DNA from 2 places in the Neorhizobium sp. PAMB6716 genome. Region 1 is predicted to be linked to the other one. Evidence: riboswitches for the same ligand, from Rfam matches in the RefSeq annotation. Region 1 holds a riboswitch; the other holds the start of a gene.

What was found. Region 1 has a riboswitch for S-adenosylmethionine ahead of AC4CWH_RS14090 (O-succinylhomoserine sulfhydrylase). Riboswitches for the same ligand answer to the same signal wherever they lie in the genome.
Region 2: it holds a riboswitch for S-adenosylmethionine, as region 1 does, so the genes downstream of both, metA (homoserine O-acetyltransferase MetA) here and AC4CWH_RS14090 (O-succinylhomoserine sulfhydrylase) in region 1, are expected to answer to the same signal.

Annotation. Positions count from the first base shown of each region.
Region 1 covers NZ_CM177835.1:2,883,980-2,895,424, reverse strand. The annotation lists gene AC4CWH_RS14100 (tannase/feruloyl esterase family alpha/beta hydrolase) at 1-65, opposite strand, end outside; gene apaG (Co2+/Mg2+ efflux protein ApaG) at 311-703, opposite strand; gene AC4CWH_RS14090 (O-succinylhomoserine sulfhydrylase) at 841-2,025, opposite strand; SAM riboswitch at 2,070-2,148, opposite strand; gene AC4CWH_RS14085 (2'-deoxycytidine 5'-triphosphate deaminase) at 2,222-3,316, shown strand; tRNA gene AC4CWH_RS14080 (tRNA-Gly) at 3,387-3,460, shown strand; gene AC4CWH_RS14075 (glycosyltransferase family protein) at 3,493-4,548, opposite strand; gene AC4CWH_RS14070 (glycosyltransferase family 10 domain-containing protein) at 4,752-5,729, shown strand; gene AC4CWH_RS14065 (glycosyltransferase family 2 protein) at 5,743-7,614, opposite strand; gene AC4CWH_RS14060 (transporter substrate-binding domain-containing protein) at 7,710-8,585, shown strand; gene AC4CWH_RS14055 (S24 family peptidase) at 8,607-9,272, opposite strand; gene AC4CWH_RS14050 (response regulator) at 9,544-10,209, opposite strand; gene AC4CWH_RS14045 (hypothetical protein) at 10,361-10,762, opposite strand; gene AC4CWH_RS14040 (DUF952 domain-containing protein) at 10,930-11,274, shown strand; gene AC4CWH_RS14035 (quinone-dependent dihydroorotate dehydrogenase) at 11,274-11,445, shown strand, end outside.
Region 2 covers NZ_CM177835.1:3,599,534-3,610,978, reverse strand. The annotation lists gene AC4CWH_RS17430 (Bax inhibitor-1/YccA family protein) at 1-684, shown strand, start outside; gene AC4CWH_RS17425 (exopolysaccharide biosynthesis protein) at 824-1,495, shown strand; gene AC4CWH_RS17420 (aminotransferase) at 1,498-2,667, opposite strand; gene speB (agmatinase) at 2,865-3,917, shown strand; gene AC4CWH_RS17410 (aldose epimerase family protein) at 3,968-4,987, opposite strand; gene AC4CWH_RS17405 (vWA domain-containing protein) at 5,065-6,246, opposite strand; gene metA (homoserine O-acetyltransferase MetA) at 6,261-7,181, opposite strand; SAM riboswitch at 7,247-7,324, opposite strand; gene AC4CWH_RS17395 (AAA family ATPase) at 7,385-8,224, opposite strand; gene AC4CWH_RS17390 (hypothetical protein) at 8,618-8,755, shown strand; gene AC4CWH_RS17385 (thiamine diphosphokinase) at 8,978-9,631, shown strand; gene AC4CWH_RS17380 (ABC-F family ATP-binding cassette domain-containing protein) at 9,640-11,445, shown strand, end outside.

The DNA of each region.
Region 1 (11,445 bases):
ACGTGGCGCGCAATCAACTGGGTAATCTCGCCGAAACTTGCCCGGCTCAGCGCTTCGCATCCCATTTGAGGGGAAACCGCAGCAGGTGCCCAAGGGGTGCCGGGTGGTTGGTCTCTGAAGCTACTGGCGTTCTGGGCATTTGCGCCACCGCCGGTGGCCAAAATCATCGCGGCGCTGCATAGCAGCGGTATCATCTGTCGCATCAGTTCTCCTCCCAAAGACCACTGGACCGGAGAAATCTGTGCCTGTCTCATCAAAACGACAAATAGCGGTTTGGTCGCCACCTATAACCAAACGAGGCCGCATGGCCTCAGTTCAGCACCCGCATCAACCCCGGGCTATCCAGCGAAAATGCGGGAATATCGACGTTGAAAATCTCGCCCTCGTCGGTTTCCATCTGGTAGTGGCCGAACATCACGCCGGAGGGCGTGTCGAGCGGGCAGCCGGAGGAATATTCGTAAGTGTCGCCCGGCTTCAGGCGCGGCTGTTCGCCGACCACGCCGGGGCCCTCGACCTCGTCCACCAGCCCGTTCTGGTCGGTGATGTTCCAGTAGCGATGGATGAGGCGCACGGTCAGGTTGGAGTGGTTGGAGATGACGATGCGATAACCCCAGACATAGCGGCTGTCATCCGGATCGGATTGCTCCTCCAGATAATAGGGTTCCACCTCGACTTCGATATCCTTCGTCCGGGCCCGGTACATGCGCGATACCTTTACTCTATACAATGAGGGATATCGTACAGGATGGGCGCAAGGTCAAGAAATGCACCCATCCTTACAGTCACGAACTGGCGATTAACCCTGTTCCACTGCGCCTGACCGAAACGTCCCGGTGATTTTTACGCCGATACGGCGGCAAGAGCCCGTGTCAGATCGTCCACCAGGTCATCGGTGTCTTCAATGCCGCAGGAGAGGCGCAACGTGCCGCCGGAAATGCCCAGTTCGGCGCGGGCCTCGTCCGTCAGGTTCTTGTGCGTCGTGGTCGCCGGATGGGTGATCAGGCTTTTTGCATCGCCGAGATTGTTGGAAATCTTGATGATCTCCAGCGCATCCTGCAGGGCAAAAGCTGCATCCTTGCCGCCCTTCAGTTCGATGCAGATCAGCGTCGAGCCGCCGGTCATCTGCTTGGCGATGATATCGGCCTGCGGATGGTCCTTGCGGCCGGGATAGATGACCTTGGCCACCTTCTGCTCGCCGGCGAGGAAATCGGCGATACGGGCCGCACTTTCCGTCTGCTGGCGCACGCGCAGCGGCAGGGTCTCAAGCCCCTTCAGCAGCGTCCACGCATTAAACGGCGACATGGCCGGGCCCGTATGGCGGAAATAATCGTGCAGGTTTTCGTCGATCCACTGCTTGTCGGAGAGGATGACGCCACCGAGGCACCGGCCCTGGCCGTCGATATGCTTGGTCGCGGAATAGACGACGACATGCGCGCCCAGTTCCAGCGGCTTCTGGAAGAGGGGGGTCGCAAACACGTTGTCCACCACGACCTTGGCACCGATCTGGTTGGCAAGCTTTGCCACGCCGGCGATATCGACCACTTCCAGCGTCGGGTTGGTCGGGCTTTCGAGGAACATCACCTTGGTGTTGGGGCGGATCGCCGCTTCCCAGTTGGCGAGATCCCGCCCGTCGATCAGCGTGCATTCGACGCCATATTTCGGGGCAAGCGTTTCCACCACATAACGGCAGGAGCCGAACAGAGCGCGGGCAGCGACGATATGATCACCGGCCTTCACCTGGCAGAGGATGGCTGCGGCAACGGCTGCCATGCCGGATGCGGTGGCGCGCGCATCTTCAGCGCCTTCGAGCGCAATCATGCGCTTTTCGAACATGTCGTTGGTGGGGCTGCCGTAACGGGCGTAGATGAAGCCGTCCGTCTCGCCCTTGAAGCGGGCTTCGGCGGCGGCGGAATTCTCATAGACGAACCCTTGCGTCAGATAGATCGCTTCGGAGGTTTCGCCATACTGCGAGCGCAGCGTGCCTTCGTGAACCAGTTGGGTTGCGGGGCGCCAGGTCTTGCTCATGCGTGTCACCATCTCGTAACAAAAAAACCGGTCGCATATGCAGACCGGTTTCGCACCCGGTCTTTTTAGCCACTTGTTTAACGTGGCTGCAAGCCGACCGGCCAAATCACCACGGGATAAACCTGCCTTACGCCCGTCTGGCGCTTGCGTCAATTCCCCGGTTTTGCTTTTGTCCTGCGATTGAAGGATAGGGTTTATGACACGCACATCAGGCATTCTGGCGGATAGCGCCATCGGCGCCCTTTTCGAGGCGGGCCGGCTGAAAAGCCAGGCGCCGCTGGATGGTGACCAGATCCAGCCGGCAAGTCTCGACCTGCGTCTCGGTGCAAAGGCGCTGCGCGTGCGCGCAAGCTTCATGCCCGGCCCCAACCACACGGTGGCCGACAAGCTGCAGCGCCTGACGCTGCACGAGATCGATCTCGAAAACGGAGCCGTGCTGGAAACCGGCTGCGTCTACATCGTGCCGCTGATGGAAAGCCTTGATCTCCCAGCTGACCTCTCGGCCTCCTCCAATCCGAAAAGCTCGACCGGCCGCCTCGACATCTTTACCCGCGTGATGGTCGATCGCGCCCAGGAATTCGACAAGATCCCGGCCGGCTACACAGGCCCGCTTTATCTCGAAATCTCGCCGCGCACCTTCCCCGTTATCGTGCGACGCGGCTCGCGGCTGTCGCAGATCCGTTTCCGCACCGGCCATGCGCTTCTGACTGAACCGGAAGTTCTGGCATTGCACGAGGCGGAAACGCTGGTGGCGAGTGAAACCCCGAACGTTTCGGGCGGCGGCATCGCGCTCTCCATCGACCTCAAGGGTACCGGTCCGGACGGGCTCATTGGTTATCGCGGCAAGCACCACACCTCCGTCATCGATGTCGACCAGAAGGGCGCCCATGATGTGCTCGATTTCTGGGAGCCGCTTTACAGCCGCGGCCGCGACGACCTGATCCTCGATCCCGACGAATTCTACATCCTCGTCTCGCGCGAGGCCGTTCACGTGCCGCCGCTTTATGCCGCCGAAATGACGCCCTATGATCCGCTGGTGGGTGAATTTCGCGTCCATTACGCCGGCTTCTTCGATCCGGGTTTCGGCCACGCACCAGCCGGCGGCTCCGGCAGCCGCGCGGTTCTGGAAGTGCGCAGCCACGAGGTGCCTTTCATCCTCGAACACGGCCAGATCGTCGGCCGTCTCGTCTACGAACACATGCTGGAGCGCCCGCAAGGCCTTTACGGCTCCGGCCTCGGCTCCAATTACCAGGCGCAGGGCCTGAAGCTGTCGAAACATTTTCGCAGCTGACAGCTGGCGCTTTTCGCGTGGTTTCCACTTGAACGGCAAAGCAGCTTGATGTTAGAGCTTTTGCGCTCAAGCGGGTGTAGCTCAATGGTAGAGCAGCAGCTTCCCAAGCTGAATACGAGGGTTCGATTCCCTTCACCCGCTCCAACCTCCTCCCGCTCCCGTCGCGTCCCAGCCGCTCAAGTCTGTGGCAAAAAGCGTTTTCGTCTCAGGTAGAAAATCTTGTCGGCGATCTTGGCCTCGATGCCTGTCGGGCGTGGAGCCTCCTGCCGCAAAAGGGCAGGGTCCAGCAGTTGCGCCTTGAAATCCTCCATCACGGCTGCCGGCGTGTGGCGTTGCAGGAAGTGCGCAGGCTCTGCCCGCAGCGACCGGTCGAAGGTCAGCAGGATGCGGGCCAGGTCGAAGCGGTTTTTATAGACAAGGGCGTCCGTGCCTGCGTGCTCGATATGGGCGCGCTCGCGGCTGCGGCCGCAGGTGATGATTTTGCGCCCTGCGGCGTGGAATTCGGCGCAAGCCAGACCAAAGGTTTCGCCGCGCTTGCGCGCATGCAGCATGGCGTCTGCTGTCTGGATGAACCGTGCCTTGGTATCCGTATCCGTCGTGCCGGGCAGAAAGTGCACGCGCGGGTCCGACAGGAACGGCTCGATGTTCATGAAGATGAAAAACGTGTTCTTCGATTTGGCGAGAACATGCGGGATGACCTTGGCTTTGACGAAATCGATGTCAAAGCTTTGCCGTCCCCCGTAACAGCCAAACACGGCGGCATCTGAGGGTATGCCGAGCATCGCGCGCAGATCGTCGGCTGTCCGTGCCGGGTGAACGATATGGGGAACGGCGGCGCCCTTCTGCCGCCGGCACAACCGCGCAAGCCACGGCGACACATAGGCATAGGCATGGCCGTGGATTTCTGATGGTTTTGTCGGGAAAACGGCATGCACCATGGTTGGAATGTCTGGAAAATCGACTGCGTCGCGGGCGCCGCTCTTGATCGTGTAGAACGCATCCACCCGGTGCGACCGAAGCCGTTCATGCAGGTCTGAAACGGAGGAATAGGCGATGACCTCGAAGCGGGCCTCGAATTTCCGGATGGCTTCGGCAACATTGGCCTTGGCGTCCCGGTCATAGAAGATCAGGCTCCTGTTGCCGAGAATGGTCTCGTTGCCTTCGGCGTAGTCGAAGAGCGCAACCGATGTGCCGCGCTCGCAAAGCTCTCCGCCGTTGAAACCGATCAGCACGCAAACCTCCGTATATCCTGCAGCACAACCACCAGAATCGGCAGCAACCATTGCCTGCCGCGCCACAGCGGCCATACCATTTCCGTTCTGCGGGCAGCAAGCGTCTTGCAAGACCGTTACGAGGCTCTTGTCATCTGGCGTACAAAGGCATTATCACCGCGCGCGAGCGATATCCCGGATGGAGGGTCGCAACGGGAGCGGTCATGAAGACAGTCAAAATCTGGTACACCGACTTCTGGCCCGAGTTCGATCCGCAGAGCCTGTTCCTGATGGATGTGATCTCGCCTGACATCCGTGTCGTTCTCGATGAGAAAAATCCGGATATCGTGTTTTATTCGTGCTTCGGAACCGTTCATCGCACTTATGATTGCTTGCGGGTGTTTTTTACCGGCGAGAATGTGCGCCCGGATTTCAACATCTGCGATTATGCCATCGGTTTCGATTATCTGGTGCTCGAAGACCGGCATCTGCGTTATCCGCTGTATTTCTGCGATCCTGAGCGTGCCGAGGCGGCGCACCGGCGGGCGCCGGTGGATGCCACTCTGCTTGAGGCGCGCGGCTTCTGCACCTTCATCTATTCGAACGGACGGGCCGATCCGGTGCGAGACGGGTTTTTTCATCGCCTGTCAGCGCAGCGTCCGGTCACCTCGCTCGGGCGGCACCTGCGCAACGATGATCGCTTCGATCACGTGAAGGGGCTCGATCCGGTCAGCGCCAAGGTGTCGGTAATGAGCGGGTTCAATTTTTCCATGGCCTTTGAAAATTCGAGCACCCCCGGTTACACCACCGAAAAACTTTTTCACGCCTTTGCCGCCCGCTGCATTCCCATTTACTGGGGCAATCCGAAGGTGGCTCTCGATTTCAATCCGCGCGCCTTCATCAACCGGCATGATTTCGAAGACGATGACAGCTGCATCGCCCATGTCATGGCGCTGGCGGAGGATCCGGATCGGATGGTCGCCATGCTGAACGAACCGGTGTTTGCCGATGGCAATGATCCGGCACGTCGCCGCGACGAACTTGCCGCCTTCCTCAATTTCATTCTCGGGCAGGACATGGAGGCAGCGCGACGCCGGACGCGGTATGGTTATGCCGCGATCTTCGTGCGCCGCAACGAACCGCGCCAGCGCTCGTGGCTGAGCAAGCTCAATGCCAAGCGCAAGGTATGGCGCCACCGCTGAGTGTTCGGCCGGCTCACCGCTTGCGGGTTGGCCGATGGGGCGTCTTTTTCCAGAAAAAGGGGTTGGTGCGCAACTCGTTCAGCGCCCGCCAGGCGGCATAGGAGGTCATCATCCAGTGCAGCGGAACGGCGAGCCAGCGATGGCCGACCTTCAGCTTTTCAATGCCGATCATCGAGCCGACGCCAAGACCGAGAAACGTGACGTAGCTGCAGAGCACGTTTGATGTGTCGAGCAGCATCAGGACAAGATCGGTGCCGGGGATGTCTGACAGCGGCGTGTGGATCAGCGTCAGCCCGGCGTTCACCATGAACAGCAGGATCAGCGGGTGCAGGAGGGCAGACAGCAGCATGCCGCCGATCATCAGGTGAAAGACGATGGTGGCTTTGAGCCCCATCTGCCGGCCGGTCAGGATCGGGTTGCGGGTCAGCACCAGCCAGGTCTGCAGCCAGCCCTTGAACCAGCGGATGCGCTGGCCGGTCCAGATCGGCAGTGACACCGGCGCATCCTCCAGCGTCTGGCAGCGCAGCGTTTCGGACCGGTAGCCGAGCCGGTAGAGCCGCAGACCGAGATCGGCATCCTCCGTCACGTTGAACGGGTCCCAGCCGCCGACCTTGCGCAGCACGGCGGTGCGGAAATGGTTGGACGTGCCGCCGAGCGGCAGCGGCATGCGGTAACGGGACAACATGGGCAGGAGACCGCGAAACAGGGCTGCATATTCCACCGCAAACAGCGTGCTGACATAACTTTCATCGACATTGGCGATGATCAGCGGCGCCTGCAGGCAGGCAAGCTCCGGGCCGCTGGCGCGGAAGCGTTCATAGGCCTCGATGAGCTGATGCGGATGGGGCCTGTCTTCCGCGTCGAAGATGGCCAGAAACTCGCCTCTGGCTGCCGGAAGCGCATAGGCGAGCGCCTTCGGTTTCGTGCGCGGATGATAGGGGGGAACGGTGACCACCTCGAAATAAACCGGCAGGTGGAGGGCGGCAAGCGCTGCCAGGGTGTCTGTGTCGTCTTCCTCGCAGACCAGCTTGATATCAAGACGCGACCGGGGCCATTCCAGCCGCTCCAGGCTGGAAACCAGCTGACCCACCATGCCGGCCTCGCGGTAGATTGCCACCATCACCGTATAGTCCGGCGGCGGGCCTGTGGGAACGGCTGCGGGTTTTGGCGGTCGTTTGCGGTATTTCTGTTGAAACAGGGCAACGAAGCGCAGCGAAAGCGAAGCAAGATAGGCAAGCGACACGGTGGCATGCACGAGTGGCAGCAGGAGTTGTGGCTGCATGATGCAGGCGCAGACGGTGGCTGTAACGGACGTGCCGACAACCAGTCCCTGGCGACCCGTCGCCACGATGCGCGCCGAATGATCCGGCTGCAGTTCGAAAAGCTCACTGGCTGCCTTGCGCACCCGCCGGGCCGAGCCTGCCTCCCAGACGGCACGGCGCAGCGCGCTCGGCGTGGTGACCACCAGAGTGCTGGCAAGTTCCGGCAGGCGTGTCAGAAGGCTTGCAAACTCCGGCAGTTTTTCCGCTCGTGGCACCATGGCGATCTGCGGCATGCGATTGGGATAGGTCAGTCGCACCTGGTAGGGAAAGACCAGCTGCGTGTCCATGCTCGCCATGTCGACAAGGTGGGCCGGATCGATGGTGTCGAGAAAAGCGAGGTGGAAGTAGTCCGCAATCGTGCGGTAATAGGTGTTTTCCTCCACCGTGCCATCATACAGCATCTCGTTTTCGACGGTCGTGCCGTTGTGCTTGGCCCTCTCGGCCAGCCGCGCAATGGTCGATGTCGCAAAACCGAGCGCCGACAGAATGTCCACCTCGGTTTTCGCCCGAAAGATTGCCGGCCATTGTCCATGTGTGAGGACAACATTCCGTAGATCCGCCATCGTGGGCGGATATTCCCCCATGTCCGTCAAGCTGATACACCGTTGACTGAGTTCTTCGCCGACTTTTCCCCACTTGGATCATAGACACACACGCCATGGTTTCACCTATCAAATCTCAGGGGTCTCTTGGAAAGAAGAGCCTGTTTCTCCGGATTTTGATGTTATTGTCGGTATTTGTCCCCGTTTGGGCATCGGCGCAGACGTCGGACATGCCAGTGCTGTTTGATGCGAACGAGCGGCTGGCGAAACCGGATCTTTCAACCCTGCCGCGTCTGCGGGTGCTGATGACGGTGGACTTCCCGCCCTTCAGTTTTGTCGACCAGACGGGAAAGCTCTCCGGTTTTCATGTCGATCTCATCCGGGAAATTTGTGCGGAACTCGCCATAGAGGCGAAATGCCAGATCCAGGCCATGCCGTTTGACGATCTGGAGGCGGCGCTGCTGGCGGGAGATGGGGAGGCGGTGGCTGCCGGCATCGCCGTGACGCCGGCCTTGCGGGAAAAATTTGCCTTCTCGCGTCCCTACATCACGATACCCGCGCGTTTTGCGAAAAACCGGTCGGTGGCGCTCACCGGAGAGGATGCCGCAGCGCTGGGTGACCATCCGGTCGGCGTGGTCGAGGGCACGGTCCATCAGAAAATGTTGAAGGCCTTTTTCCCGAAAATCCGCGCCGTTTCCTTCGACAGCCAGGAGGCCATGCTGGAGGCGTTGAAGACGGCAAAACTCGATGCGGTGTTTTCCGATGCGCTGCGGCTTCCCTTCTGGGTGGGAAGTCCGGCCTCGCAAAACTGCTGCACGCTGTTTGGCGGCGCCTATCTGTCCGAGCGCTTTCTCGGCGAGGGTTTGATGTTGATGGCACGCCCCAACACGCCGCAGGTGGTGGCCGCTTTCGATTATGCGCTGGCTGAGCTTTCCCGCAAGGGACGGCTGCAGGAGATTTACCTGCGGTATTTCCCCAACGGGTTTTATTGACTTTATACGGACCGGCGCCCGTCACTGGCTTGCCCAGATGATGCGGGCAATCCACTCCACCTCGGCCATGTCGAATACGCGGTTGGGATGGGCAGGGTTCAGCGAACTGATTTCGATGGTGCGGGCGCTCTGGCGCAGCAGCACCTTGGCCATCACTTCACCCTCGCGGGTTTTCAGCACGATCCTGTCGCCGCGGCGGATCTGTGCGCCGGGCTCGACGATCAGCCGGTCGCCATCGCGGTAAAGCGGCAGCATGGAATCGCCCTGAACCTCCAGCGCGTAAACGCCGGCCTTGTGTGTCGGGTCGGTTGGAAAATCCACCACATCCCAGCCCTGGCCGGCTGGAAAACCGCCATCATCGAAAAAGCCACCGGCGCCGGCCTGGGCAAAGCCCAGAAGCGGAATGGCGCCGCGCTGGGGAGGGAACGCGCCTTCCGGCAGGCTTCCATGCTCCATCTCCGCCGGCAGGTAGCTTAAAAACTGGTCGATCGAAGCCCCGGTTGCCTCGAGAACCTTTGCAATCGATTCCGTCGAGGGCCAGCGCAGCCGCCCATCGGGGCCAAGGCGCTTGGATTTGTTAAACGAGGTCGGATCAAGGCCGGCGCGGCGGGCAAGGCCGGATGCGGTCATCCGGTGACGCTCGGCCAGCGTATCGATCGCCTTCCAGATCGTATCGTGCGACAACATCACCGTTCTTGCTCCGCGCCTTCAACAGGCGCCTCCTGCGGCAAGCGTCGCAAGGTCAAACCTGCCGGCGCAGTCACCGGACCTGATCCGCTCGCGCAATGAAACGACGCCTGCATCCAAAACAACAGTCGAAGCCGCGTGAAACTCACGCCGCCTGTCTGCCTATCTCTAATGAATGCCTGTGCCCGAGTAAAGAAGAAAAGGAATAAAATCCTCACGGCGCCCTGGTCGCGCCGCCACCGTCCGCTTGAAGGAAGGAAGCGGAAGCCTCTTAGGCCACCATCGCCATGTTGACCTTGCCAAGCTTGATCACCGCCTGCGTGCGGCTGTCGACATTAAGCTTCAGGAGAATGGCGGAAACATGGGCCTTGATCGTGGCTTCGGACACGCCAAGCTCATAGGCGATCTGCTTGTTCAACAGCCCCTCGGCCAGCATGGACAGAACGCGGTTCTGCTGCGGTGTCAGCGTTCTCAGCCGTTCCACCAGTTCGGCCAGGGCAGGGTCCTGGTCGCAGCGTCCAGCCATCTCGTCCGGGGCCCAGATGCCGCCGTCCAGCACGGTGCGGATGGCGGTGCGGATGTCGTCGAGACCGGAGGATTTCGAGATGAAGCCGGAGGCGCCAAGCTCCAGCGCGCGCCGGATGGTTGCGGTGTCGTCGCTGGCTGAGACGATGATGATCGGCAGGCTGCACATGTCGCTGCGCAGTGACATCAGGCCGGAAAAGCCGCTGACACCGGGCATGGAAAGATCGAGAAGCAGAAGGTCGGCGTCCGGATGGGCCTGTGTTGCCTCGCGCGCCGCCTCGAACGTGCCGGCCTCAATGATTGACGGGGCACCGGTGATCGAGGAGCCGTCGGCGATGTCGTGCAACGCCTGGCGCAAAGCGCCGCGAAACAGTGGATGATCGTCTGCAATGATGATTTTAAGCTGTTGCATGTCCACGCCCCCTCCCAAGAGCATAGTCTGCGTCCGTCCCGAGCCATTCTTAAACCGCATGCCATGGTGAAACAAGTCTAAGTTTCAGCGGGTACATTTACGCGCTGCTGCCATCGCACCCGGACCATTGTGATCCGGGATGGCGCCGGCATCAGCTGCGGTCAGGCTGGGGTGCGCCGTCATGGCGGAATTCTTCGACCAGGCCCATGAAACGCCGCATGAAGCGCTCCATGATCGACAGCGAATGTTCGATTTCCGCCTCGCTTGCAGGGGGGCCGGACGAGGCGAGGCGGTCCAATCTTGCTTCCAGGGCGGTTACCCGTTTGGCGAGCATGTCGAGTTCCTGATCATAGGCGGCCCGTTCGTCGGCGGCCATGCGGCAGGTCAATTCAGACGCCGTCTCGCGGCAGAATGTGATGGCCCCCGTCTTCTGGTCAAGCCGGATGAAGCCGGTTTCGGTCTTTTCCAGCCGGTAGCGCGCCGTATCCGCCAGCGACGCCTGGGCGTCCTGTGCGAGTGCCGGACCCGCGCCAAACGTGATGAGGGTTGCCAAGGTAAATAATCCTATCCGCATATCATGCTCCCGTTTCCCTGGTCCGCGTGCCGGCCTTTTTCTGGCCCGTCTCGGGCGTGATCTCGTCGCCCTCGCTTCGCCGGCATGGACAATGGTTGCGGTTTGCGGCAAAGCCTGCCTCGTCTCCACTGGCAGAGGGGCCGAGGATGAGCGGTATCATATATAAGATCGTGCCGGATGTTTTATGGCAGGCGGCACGGGAAACTGGTGTTTTCAAAGGGGCAGCCGTCGATCTCGCCGATGGCTTCATTCATTTCTCCACCGCATCACAGCTTCAGGAGACCGCAGCCCGCCATTTTGCCGGCCAGCAGGGCCTGCTTCTGGTGGCGGTGGATGGCGCGCGTCTCGGCGCAGACCTCGTTTATGAAACCTCGCGCGGCGGTGCGCTGTTTCCGCATCTTTACGCCCCTCTGCCGCTCTCGGCCGTGCTTTTTGAGACGCCGCTGCCGCTTCTTGCCGATGGTACCCATCAGTTCCCGGAGATTGTCTGATGTCGCTTTTTAACCTTGCCCGCAACGCGCTGTTCACGCTCGATCCGGAAACCGCGCATGGCGTTTCCATCGCCGCGCTGAAGTCCGGTCTTGTGCCATCGTGCCGGATCGTGCCGGACGAGCGCCTGAAGGTGACGGTTGCCGGGCTGCAATTTCAAAATCCGGTGGGGC
Region 2 (11,445 bases), 720 kb from region 1:
GCCGTCCAATCCCAGGCCGTCTTCGATGAGGCGCTGCGCAAGCACATGCTGCGCGTCTACAATTACATGGGCCTTGGCCTCGTCATCACCGGCATTGTCGCTTTCGTCGTGTCTTCGACGCCGGCGCTTTATGTGCCGATCTTCTCGAGCCCGCTCAAATGGGTGGTGATGCTTGCCCCGCTCGCCTTCGTGTTCTTCTTCTCGTTCAAGATCCAGACCATGTCGGCCTCCACGGCACAGATGACCTTCTGGGCCTTCTGCGCCGTCATGGGCCTGTCGCTTGCCTCGGTATTCCTCGTCTTCACCGGCGCCAGCATCGCCCGCACCTTCTTCATCACGGCCACCATGTTCGGCGCCACCAGCCTTTATGGCTACGTGACGAAGCGTGACCTGTCGAAGTTCGGCTCGTTCCTGATGATGGGCCTGATCGGCGTGGTGATCGCGTCTGTGGTCAACATCTTCCTCGGCTCCAGCGCGCTGCAGTTTGCCATCTCGCTCATCGGCATCGTCGTGTTCATCGGCCTCACCGCCTGGGACACGCAGAACATCAAGGAGCAGTATGCGGAGAACTTTGACCAGGAGAGCCAGCAGAAACTTGCCGTGTTTGGCGCGCTGTCGCTTTATCTCAACTTCGTCAACATCTTCCAGCTGCTGCTGAGCCTCACCGGCCAGCGCGAAGAATAAGCCTTTCGGGCTTTCCGCCCGGTTTCACGTGGCTTTAAGCTGCTTGCGTAACGAAATGGCCATGTTCTTGTGGCATGGCCATTTCCATGACAATCTCGCTTCCGAAACTTCCCGTCCTCCAGTGCCTGTCGAGCGTGTGATGGCCCTTCCCCAAGACCCACCACATGACGCGCAGGATAACCCAGGCGCTGATCATGGACATGGCGCAGAACCGCCAAGCTTTTCCACCATTTTGAAAACCATGGCCGATGACGAGAGACGCGAGCGTGTGTCCGTCGCCGACCTTCTGTCACTGATGCAGGACCGTGCCTTCGGAGCACTGATCTTCATCTTTGCCATGCCGAACACCATTCCAACGCCACCCGGCACGTCCGCCATCCTCGGCATTCCCCTGGTTTTCCTTGCCGCCCAGATGGCACTTGGAAAAGCGCCATGGCTGCCGAAATTCATCGCCAGCCGCTCGATGCTGCGCACCGACTTTGCCGGCATGGTCGACAAGGCAAGCCCGTGGATCGCCAAGGCCGAGCGTATGCTGAAGCCGCGCTGGCGAAGCCTTTCCTCGCCGGGTGCCGAACGGGTCATCGGCTGCTTCGGCCTCATCCTTGCCGTGGTGCTGGCGCTTCCCATTCCGCTTGGCAACATGCTGCCGGCCGTGGCGCTCTGCATGATGGCCTTCGGGATTCTCGAAAAGGACGGCGTGTGGATTGCGAGCGGCGCCATCCTTGGCGTCGTCTCGCTGTTCCTGGTGGCCGGCGTCATCTACGCCATCATCAAGAGTGCCTTCTTCCTGATTGCAGCCGTCTTTGCCTGACCTTAGAGGCTAAAGCCCACGAGCCGCTCTTCCAGCCGGCCGATGGTGGCGGCATCTGCATTGGCAAAGGCAAAGCGCAGGTAATTTTCCTGGGCGGCGCCAAAATATCCGCCGGGAATGCAGGAGACGCCAACCTGCCGCGCCAGGGCCTCGGCAACCTGCGCCGACGGCACACCGGAAAACGGATGTTTCACGAAAGCGAAATAGGCACCGACGGCGGCAAGCCGCCAGGCTGGAAGCTTTGCCATCACCGCCCTCAGGGCATCGGCACGGCGCAAGATCTCCAGCCGGTTTTCCTCGCGCCAGTCGGCAAGCAGCGGCAGGGCATCGGCGACCGCGGCCTGGGCCGCGCGCGGCGCACAGATCTGCAGGTTGTCCATGATCTTGGCCACCTGAGCAATAAAGACGGGACTGGCCGTGATGGCGCCAAGACGGTGGCCGGGAATGCAAAAGCTCTTTGAAAAACTGTAGAGCGAGACGAACCCGTCCTGCCAGCCCTCTTCGGCAAAAAGCCCGTGCGGCGCAAGACCGGCGACCGGCAGGAAATCGCGGTAGGTTTCATCGAGGATCAGCCAGACACCACGGCTGCGGCAAAGCGCAAATATCGCCTTGAGGAGGGCCGGCGGATAGACGGCGCCTGTGGGGTTGTTGGGCGAGACCAGCGCCAGCGCCTTGACGCCCGGCTGAAGCTCAGCCTCGATCGCAGCAATCTGCGGCAGGAACCCGTCTTCAGCCCGGCAGGCCACGAAACGGCTGCGAATGCCGAGCATAGCAAGCGTCGTCTCGTGGTTGAAGTAATAGGGCTCGGTCATCAGCACCGTGTCGCCGGCGCCCGCAATCGCCATGACCGCGCAGAGAAAGGCCTGATTGCAGCCGGATGTGACATGAACATTGCTGGCCGCAATGCCGGCTCCATAAACCTCTGCCGAATGGACGGCATAAGCGTCGCGCAGCCCGGCATCCCCCTCGATCGGGCCATAGCCCGTATAGGCAAGCGAGGAGGCGGTCTGCCCGAGAAGCTCCAGCATTTTGGGATGCGCCGGATAACCGGGCACTGCCTGCGACAGGTCGATCAGCGGTCCCCGCGAACCGTCATAGGCACGGGCCCACGCCTGCACGGAGGGCACCGGCGGCGGCTGGATGGATTTCACAAGCGGATTGAATGCGGGCAGGGACATGGAGCGGTAGCCTTATCGTGAACTTGCCGGAATAACGGTGGTCGAGGAACGAATGTCAATTGATTTTGCGGCTCAATTTCGAAGATAATGCCAAAATCGAAGGCAGACAGAAGCGGCGCTTAATTCTTGCGCAGGCTTTCCGGCAATGGATGCCGGCAGTGGATGCCGGCAATTGATGAAAGAGACAGACCATGACTTGGACCCCGGACAAACTGGACGCCCTGCGCGCCAAATACGCAGAAAGCGAAAGCGGCGAGATCTTTGATTCGGCCTTTGCCAAGGTGGGCGAGAAGATCTTTCGCAATGGCACGCGTGCCGCCCCTTATGCGGGCGTGCCGACGTTCCTGTCGGCCCCCTACCAGCCGGTCGAGGCAGACAATCCGGATTTTGGCGATCTGCAGGTGGCAATCACCGGCGTGCCGATGGATCTTGGCGTGACCAACCGGCCGGGCTCCCGTTTCGGACCGCGCGCGCTGCGCACCATCGACCGCATCGGTCCTTACAACCACGTGCTCGGCTGCGCACCGGTGTTTGACCTCAAGGTTGCCGATATCGGCGATGTGCCGTTTCGCAGCCGCTACCGGCTGGAAATGAGCCATGACGACATCGAAAAGCGCTTTGGCCAGATCGTTGAGGCGGGTGTCCTTCCGCTGGCCGTCGGCGGCGATCATTCGATCACCCATCCGATCTTGAAGGCGGTGGGCAAGAGCCGGCCGGTCGGCCTGATCCATATCGACGCCCATTGCGACACCAGCGGCGCCTTCGACCAGACGAAATTCCACCATGGCGGCCCGTTCCGCAACGCGGTTCTGGATGGCGTTCTCGACCCGACGCGCACGATCCAGATCGGCATTCGCGGCTCTGCCGAATATCTCTGGGAGTTTTCCTATGAGAGCGGCATGACGGTGATCCACGCCGAGGAGGTGACCGGTCTCGGCATGCCCGCCATCATCGAGAAGGCAAAGGCGATCGTCGGCGATGGCCCGACCTATCTGTCCTTCGACATCGACAGCCTCGACCCGTCGTTTGCGCCGGGAACCGGCACACCGGAAGTGGGCGGCCTGACGACCCGCGAGGTGCTGGAACTGATCCGCGGCCTCAAAGGCATCAATCTCGTCGGTGCCGACGTGGTGGAAGTGGCGCCGCAATATGATGCGACTGCCAATACGGCTCATGCCGGTGCGCAGGTTCTGTTTGAGCTTTTGAGCCTGATGGTGTTCAGCCCGGCGCTGTCAAAGGCCTGAGCCGCGGTATTCCACCACCGCCCTTTTTTGAAAGGGCGGTGGTGACACCATCAGCTCTTGGAAAACACGTAGTCGGTTTCCTGGCGAAGCAGTTCGCCCGGACGCAGCACGGCGTTCGGGAAACCCTGGTGGTTGATGGCATCCGGCCAGATCTGCGTTTCCAGGCAGAGGCCCCCATAGGGCTGGTAAGGCTTGCCGGAGAGGCCCGGCACCGAGGGCACCAGCTTGAAGGCGCAATAAAGCTGCACGCCGGGTTCGGTGGTGCGCACTTCGAGCGACACACCGGAATTGACGCTGCGCACCAGCGCCACGGAGCGCTTTTCCACCCGCTCGCTGGACAGGCAATAATTGTGGTCGAAATCCACCTGTGCGCCATCGGCACCGGTGCGGGCAAGCGGCCCGAGCTGGCGCAGGTCCATCGCAGTTTCCTCGACCGGCACCAGAACGCCGGTCGGCACCTGCTGCTCGTCAAGCTCCAGATAATGGTCGGCGGCAATCATGATGTCATGGCCGAGAATATCTTCGCGGCCATCGAGGTTGAAATAGGTGTGCTGGCAGAGATTGGCAAGCGTCGGGGCGTCCGTCGCCGTCTCGTAGATAACGCTCAGAACACCCTCGTCCTTCAGCTCATAGGTGGCGGTCACGGTGCAGTTGCCGGGATAACCGCCGCGACCATCGGGATCGGTGACCTGCAGGATAACCTTGTTTTCTGCGTGCGCCACAATCGTCCAGTTGGTCTTGCCAAGGCCATCGCTGCCGCCATGCAGATGGGTGGTGCCCTGCTGGTTCAGGTCCAGCTGGTACTCCTTGCCATCCAGCGTGAAGTGGCCATGGCCGATGCGGTTTGCCACACGCCCGGGCGTTGCGCCAAAATAGGAGGAATGCAGCGGATAATCGGCAAAATTGTCAAAGCCCAGCACCAGCGGTTCTGCATGGCCATCAAGGCGCAGATCCTGGATGACGGCGCCCCAGGTCATCACATGGGCCGTCAGCCCGCCGCCGGAAATCTTGACCCGGTAGACGGTTTCGCCCTTGGGGGTGGTGCCGAAGATTTCGCCCTGTGTCGTCATGGTATCCGTCCTGCTCCTCATTCTCGTGCGGGCGCAAACTGCGCCATTTCCGGCAGCTTCGCAATGCTCGAAATACCTTAGCGCGACAGCAGGCGCGTTGCCTGCTCCAGCCCTTGCAGGGTGAGCGGAAACATGCGGTTTTCCAGAATGGAGCGCATCATCACAAGCGACTGGACATGCTCCCAATGGGCCTCCGGCACCGGATTGATCCAGGCGACATGGGCAAAATGGTCGGTCAGCCGGCGCATCCAGACGGAACCCGGCTCCTTGTTCCAGTGCTCGACAGAGCCGCCCGTATGGCTGATCTCATAGGGGCTCATGGTGGCATCGCCGACGAAGATCACCTTGTAGTCAGGGCCATAGCTGCGCAGGACATCCTCGACGGGCAGGCGCTCTGCGCGACGGCGGTTGTCGCGCCACACGCTTTCGTAAAGGCAATTGTGGAAATAGAAATGCTCGAGATGGCGAAACTCGGCACGGGCGGCAGAAAACAGCTCCTCGACCACCCGCACATGATCGTCCATCGACCCGCCGACATCGAAGAACATCAGGAGCTTGACGGCATTGCGCCGCTCCGGCCGGGTCTTGACGTCGAGATAGCCGTGTTCGGCGGTGGAGCGGATGGTGCTCGCCAGATCCAGCTCCTCGTCGGCGCCTTCGCGCACCCAGCGACGCAGGCGTTTCAACGCCACCTTGATGTTGCGCGTGCCGATCTCGCGGGCATCGTCGAAATCGCGAAATTCTCTGGCGTCCCAGACCTTCACCGCCTTACGGTGGCGCGAGGTTTCCTGCCCGATCCGCACGCCTTCCGGGTTATAGCCATAGGCGCCGAAGGGTGAGGTGCCGGCCGTGCCGATCCATTTGGAGCCGCCCTGATGGCGGCCCTCCTGTTCTTCCAGACGCTTTTTTAGCGTGTTCATCAGAGCATCAAAGCCGCCGAGCGCCTCGACCAGCGCCTTTTCCTCCGCCGTCAGGTGTTTCTCAGCAAGCTTGCGCAGCCAGTCTTCCGGCAGGTGTTCAGCCTTCACCGCATCCGGGCCGGACACAGCCTCGACACCCTTGAAATGGGTTGAAAACACCTGATCAAAGCGATCGATATAACGCTCATCTTTCACCAGCGTGGCGCGGGCGAGATAATAGAAGGCCTCGACATCGAACTCGGCAAGCCCCGCCTGCATTCCTTCCAGAAGCGCCAGGAACTCCCGAAGCGTCACGGGAATCCTTGCCTGCTTCAGCGCCAGAAAGAAGGGAATGAACACCGCGGGTCTCCGCCCTATCGCTTGCCGATATTCTCCAGATCATAAGGCGTGGTCTGGTACATCTCGTTGATCCAGTTGCCGAACAACAGGTGGGCATGGCTGCGCCAGCGGTTGAGCGGCGTCAGCGCCACATCGTTATGCGGAAAATAGTTATAGGGCATTTTGATCGGAACGCCGGCATTCACATCGCGAAAATACTCTTCTGCCAGCGAGGTGGAATCATATTCGACATGGTTGAACATGTAGAGCCGGTTGCCCTTTTTCTCATGCACCAGGCAGACGCCCATCTCGTCGGATTCCATCAGCAGTTCCAGCCCCGGCACGGTCTGGATGTCGGCGCGGCGCACTTCCGTCCAGCGCGACACCGGCACCTGGAAATCATCGGAAAAGCCGCTCAAATAAACGGAAGACGGCGAAAGATTGCGGTGGCGGTACACGCCAAACGCCTTTTCCTTCAGCTCGTGTTTGGGCACGCCATGGAAATGATAGATCGCGGCCATCGCACCCCAGCAGACATTCAGCGTCGAATGAACATTCGTTTCCGTCCAGTCGAAGATCTGGCGCATCTCGTCCCAATAGGTCACCTGCTCATACGGCAGCATTTCCACCGGCGCGCCGGTGATGATGAACCCGTCAAACTTGCGGTCCTTCACCTCGTCCCAGGTCTGGTAGAAGGAAAGGAGGTGTTCTTCCGAGGTGTTTTTCGCCTTATGGCCACCCACACGCACCAGTGAAAACTCCACCTGCAGCGGCGAGGCGCCGACAAGGCGGGCCATCTGCACTTCGGTGCGGATCTTGTTCGGCATGAGGTTCAACAGACCGATCTGCAGCGGGCGGATATCCTGACGCACCGCGGCCGTCTCGGTCATCACCCGCACACCTTCGTGCGTCAGTGCTTCGAAAGCGGGCAGCGTATCGGGGATCTTGATCGGCATGGTCTTCACTCGTCCAAAACAAAAAAACCGGCGGCGAAAATCGCAACCGGTCCGGGGGAAGTCTTTGAACGCTTCTCACGGCCCTTTAGCGACTTATTTAACGTGGCTGCAAGCCGGCCGGCCAAATCACCACGAGAGGCACTTTAAATAGGCGTTTCTTCTCTGCCCGTCAATCAGCGGGGAATTTCATGCTTTCTAACGTCCTACCGCTCCCGCCGCGCCATGAAGGCCATGCGCTCGAAAAGATGGACGTCCTGCTCGTTCTTCAACAGCGCACCATGCAGTCTGGGCAATGCCGTCTTCACATCGGCACCGAGATCCTCGGCATCGATATCGTCGGAGACGAGAAGCCGTATCCAGTCGAGTGCCTCCGATGTCGACGGCTTTTTCTTCAGGCCCGGCATTTCGCGGATTTCATAGAAACGGGTGAGCGCTGCGCGCAGCAGCGACGGTTTGATACCGGGATAATGCACCTCAACGATGCGAGCGAGCGTATCGGCATCGGGAAAGCGGATATAGTGGAAGAAACAGCGGCGCAAAAACGCATCCGGCAGTTCCTTCTCGTTGTTGGAGGTGATGATGACGATGGGGCGAACCTCTGCTTTCACCGTCTCGCCGGTCTCGTAGACATGAAACTCCATGCGGTCGAGTTCCTGCAGAAGATCGTTTGGAAACTCGATATCGGCCTTGTCGATCTCGTCGATCAGCAGCACCTGCTTTTCGCCGGCGGCAAAAGCCTGCCACAGTTTTCCGCGCCGGATATAATGGGCGATGTCGTTGACGCGGGGATCGCCAAGCTGGCTGTCGCGCAGGCGCGAGACGGCGTCATATTCGTAAAGCCCCTGCTGGGCGCGTGTGGTGGATTTTACGTTCCATTCGATGATCGGCAGGCCAAGCGAAAGCGCGATCTGGCGGGCAAGTTCCGTCTTGCCGGTGCCGGGTTCGCCCTTCACCAGAAGCGGGCGCTCCAGCCGGATGGCAGCATTGACGGCGACCATCAGGTCCTTGTCGGCGATATAGTCGTCGGTTCCGGTAAACTGCATGGACCTCATTCCCGGTTCGGCCAGCCTTTAGCGGCCAAGGTCGGCTTTGGCGCCAAGAGGTAAAGAGCGGGCGCCGCCTTCGCAAGAAAGAAAGGCCAAAGATCGCGATCGCCGTTTAAAAAATGTGCTTGTGTTCAGCCACAGTTCTGACACGCTAACAGGCGCAAAGTTTTGATGCTTCGCCTTTCCGACCGAGACAGGAGAGGCGACCGGCAAAGACAGCATTTTATATCTTCTGCTTCCCGACCGGGCTTGCCTGGTCACCCGACCGCCCCGATGCCGTGGCCCGTTTCAAAAGGCCTCCCACCCCGGGACGAGCGTTCTTGCATGATCTGTTTTCATCCGCATCACCACCGCCGCAGCGCATGAGCCTGCGCAACAAGGAAGCATCCCATGGCCAAAGGTCAGGTCCGTTCGAACCGCGAAGTCAGAAAGCCGAAGAAGGACAAGGAAAAGCCTTCGGCAGCGCCGACATCCACCTTCACCACACAGTTGAAGGGTGCGGCTGCCGCAAGCCCGAAGAAGCGTTGACACTGGGCGGCGGCGGGCCAGCGCATCGAGCGTGCCCGCCCCGCACGCCAAGCCTTGGTGGACGCACGCCTGCCCCCGCCCTCTTGGCCCCAAGACCGCAAAACCCCATCGCCTTGCCTCCCGCCTTCAGCCCTTAAAGGACGCGCGCGCAGATGACGTGGCGGCGGTCCGTGCATCATAGGGCTTTTGCTTTTGGCGGAAGATGCGCTAAGGGCATGACCCATGAGCCCATCCACCTTTACCCTTCTGCTTGGCGGCAGCCTGACCGCGACGGAGCGTTTAAGCGCGCTGATCGCCGGCAGCCGCGTGATTGCCGCCGATAGCGGCATGCGCCATGCAAAATCGCTGAACCTCACGCCGGAGCTTTGGGTGGGCGATTTTGATTCCGCCGATGCCGCGCTGCGGGAAAGCTATCGCCAGGTGGAGCGCCATTCCTATCCCGCGACCAAGGCTGCAACCGATGGCGAAATTGCCGTTGCCGAAGCTTTGGCGCGCGGTGCTGAGCGACTAATTCTCGTCGGCGCCCTTGGCGGCGAACGCTCCGACCATGCGTTGCAACATACCCTGCACGGTCTGTCTCTTGCCGAAGCCGGGCTGGAGGTGATGCTGACCTCCGGCGAGGAAGAAGCCTATCCACTGATCAGCGGTGACCAGATGGAACTGGAACTGCCCAGGGGCTCGCTGTTTTCCGTGCTCGGCTTCAGCGACCTCGAGGGACTGACCCTTTCCAACGTCCGTTACCCGCTCACCGATTTTTCCCTGACATTCGGCTCGTCGCGCACCATATCCAATGTTGCGCAGGGCCCGATCTCGATCTCGCTCGGACAAGGGCGCGCGCTGCTGATGGCCCGCCCCTATGACCTGACCGGAGCCTAAGGAACCAGATGGCACCCCCGATTCTCAAGCTCGACGACATTTATCTGAGTTTTGGCGGCGCGCCGCTGCTCAATGGCGCCAATTTTCAGGTGGAACCGGGCGACCGCATCTGCCTTGTCGGGCGCAACGGCTCGGGCAAGTCGACGCTGATGAAGATTGCCGCAGGCCTTGTCGAGGCGCAATCCGGCGAGGTTTTTCGCCATCCGTCCTCGACCATCCGCTATCTTGAACAGGCGCCGGATTTCGGCAGCCACACCACCGTTCAAGCCTATGCCGAAGCGGGGCTTGGCCCCGGTGACGATCCCTACCGGGTGACCTATCTTCTCGAGCATCTTGGCCTTTCCGGCCAGGAGGATCCCGCGCGGCTCTCCGGTGGCGAAGCCCGCCGCGCAGCCCTTGCGCGCGTGATGGCGCCGGAGCCGGATATCCTGATGCTGGACGAGCCGACCAACCATCTCGATCTTCCCACCATCGAATGGCTGGAAGGCGAGTTGCAGAAAACGCGAAGCGCGCTTGTGGTGATCTCGCATGACCGACGTTTTCTCGAAAAGGTCTCCACCGCCACCGTCTGGCTCGATCGCGGCCTGTCGCGGCGCCTTGCGCGCGGTTTTGCCTTCTTTGAAGAATGGCGCGACAAGGTGCTGGAAGAGGAAGAGCTTGAGCAGCACAAGCTCGGCAAGCAGATCGAGCGCGAGGAACACTGGCTGCGTTATGGCGTGACGGCAAGGCGCAAGCGCAACATGCGCCGCCTCGGCAACCTGCAGAGCCTGCGCGCCGATTACCGTGGCCACAAGGGGCCGCAGGGCAGTATTCAGGCATCGGCCACCGAGGGCAAAGAAAGCGGCAAGCTGGTCATCGAGGCCGAAGGTATTACCAAGCGTTATGGCGACCGACAGATCGTGGCGCCGTTTTCGATCCGCGTCCATCGCGGCGACCGGATCGGCCTTGTCGGCCCCAATGGTGCTGGCAAGACGACGCTTCTGAAGATGCTGACCGGCCAACTGGAGCAGGATGAGGGCACGATCAAGCTCGGCACCAATCTGGAGATTGCAACGCTCGACCAGAAGCGCGAGGACCTGAACCTCGAGGATACGCTCAGCCACTACCTCACCGACGGGCGCGGCGAGAGCCTGCTGGTGAACGGCGAACAGCGCCACGTGGCCGGCTACATGAAGGATTTCCTGTTCCAGCCGGAGCAGATGCGCACGCCGATCAAGAACCTCTCCGGCGGCGAGCGCGCGCGCCTGATGCTGGCCCGCATGATGGCAAAGCCCTCGAACCTTCTGATCCTCGACGAACCCACCAACGACCTCGATATCGAGACGCTGGATCTCCTGCAGGAAATCGTTGCCGGCTATAACGGCACCGTCATTCTTGTGAGCCATGACCGTGACTTCCTCGACCGCACGGTCACCTCCACCATCGCGCCCGCAACGCCCGAGGCGCCGGATGGACGCTGGATCGAATATGCCGGCGGCTATACGGACATGATGGCGCAGCGCAAGGGCGTGCTGGACGAGAAGCGCCGGGCGGAAAAGGCCCGCACGGAAGCAGCCGGTCCTTCGCAAACCTCGACGGATGCGCCGAAGAACAAGGCAAAACTGTCCTTCAAGCAGAAATTCGCGCTGGAAAACCTGCCCAAGGAAATGGCGAAGATCGAAACCGATATTGCCGCCCGCGAAAAGACCATGGCCGACCCGAACCTGTTTTCCAAGGACGCCGCCGCCTTCAACCGCATCGCCGCGGAATTGGAGAAGCTGCGGGAAAGGCTTGCGAAAATGGAAGAGGAATGGCTGGAACTTGAAATGCTGCGC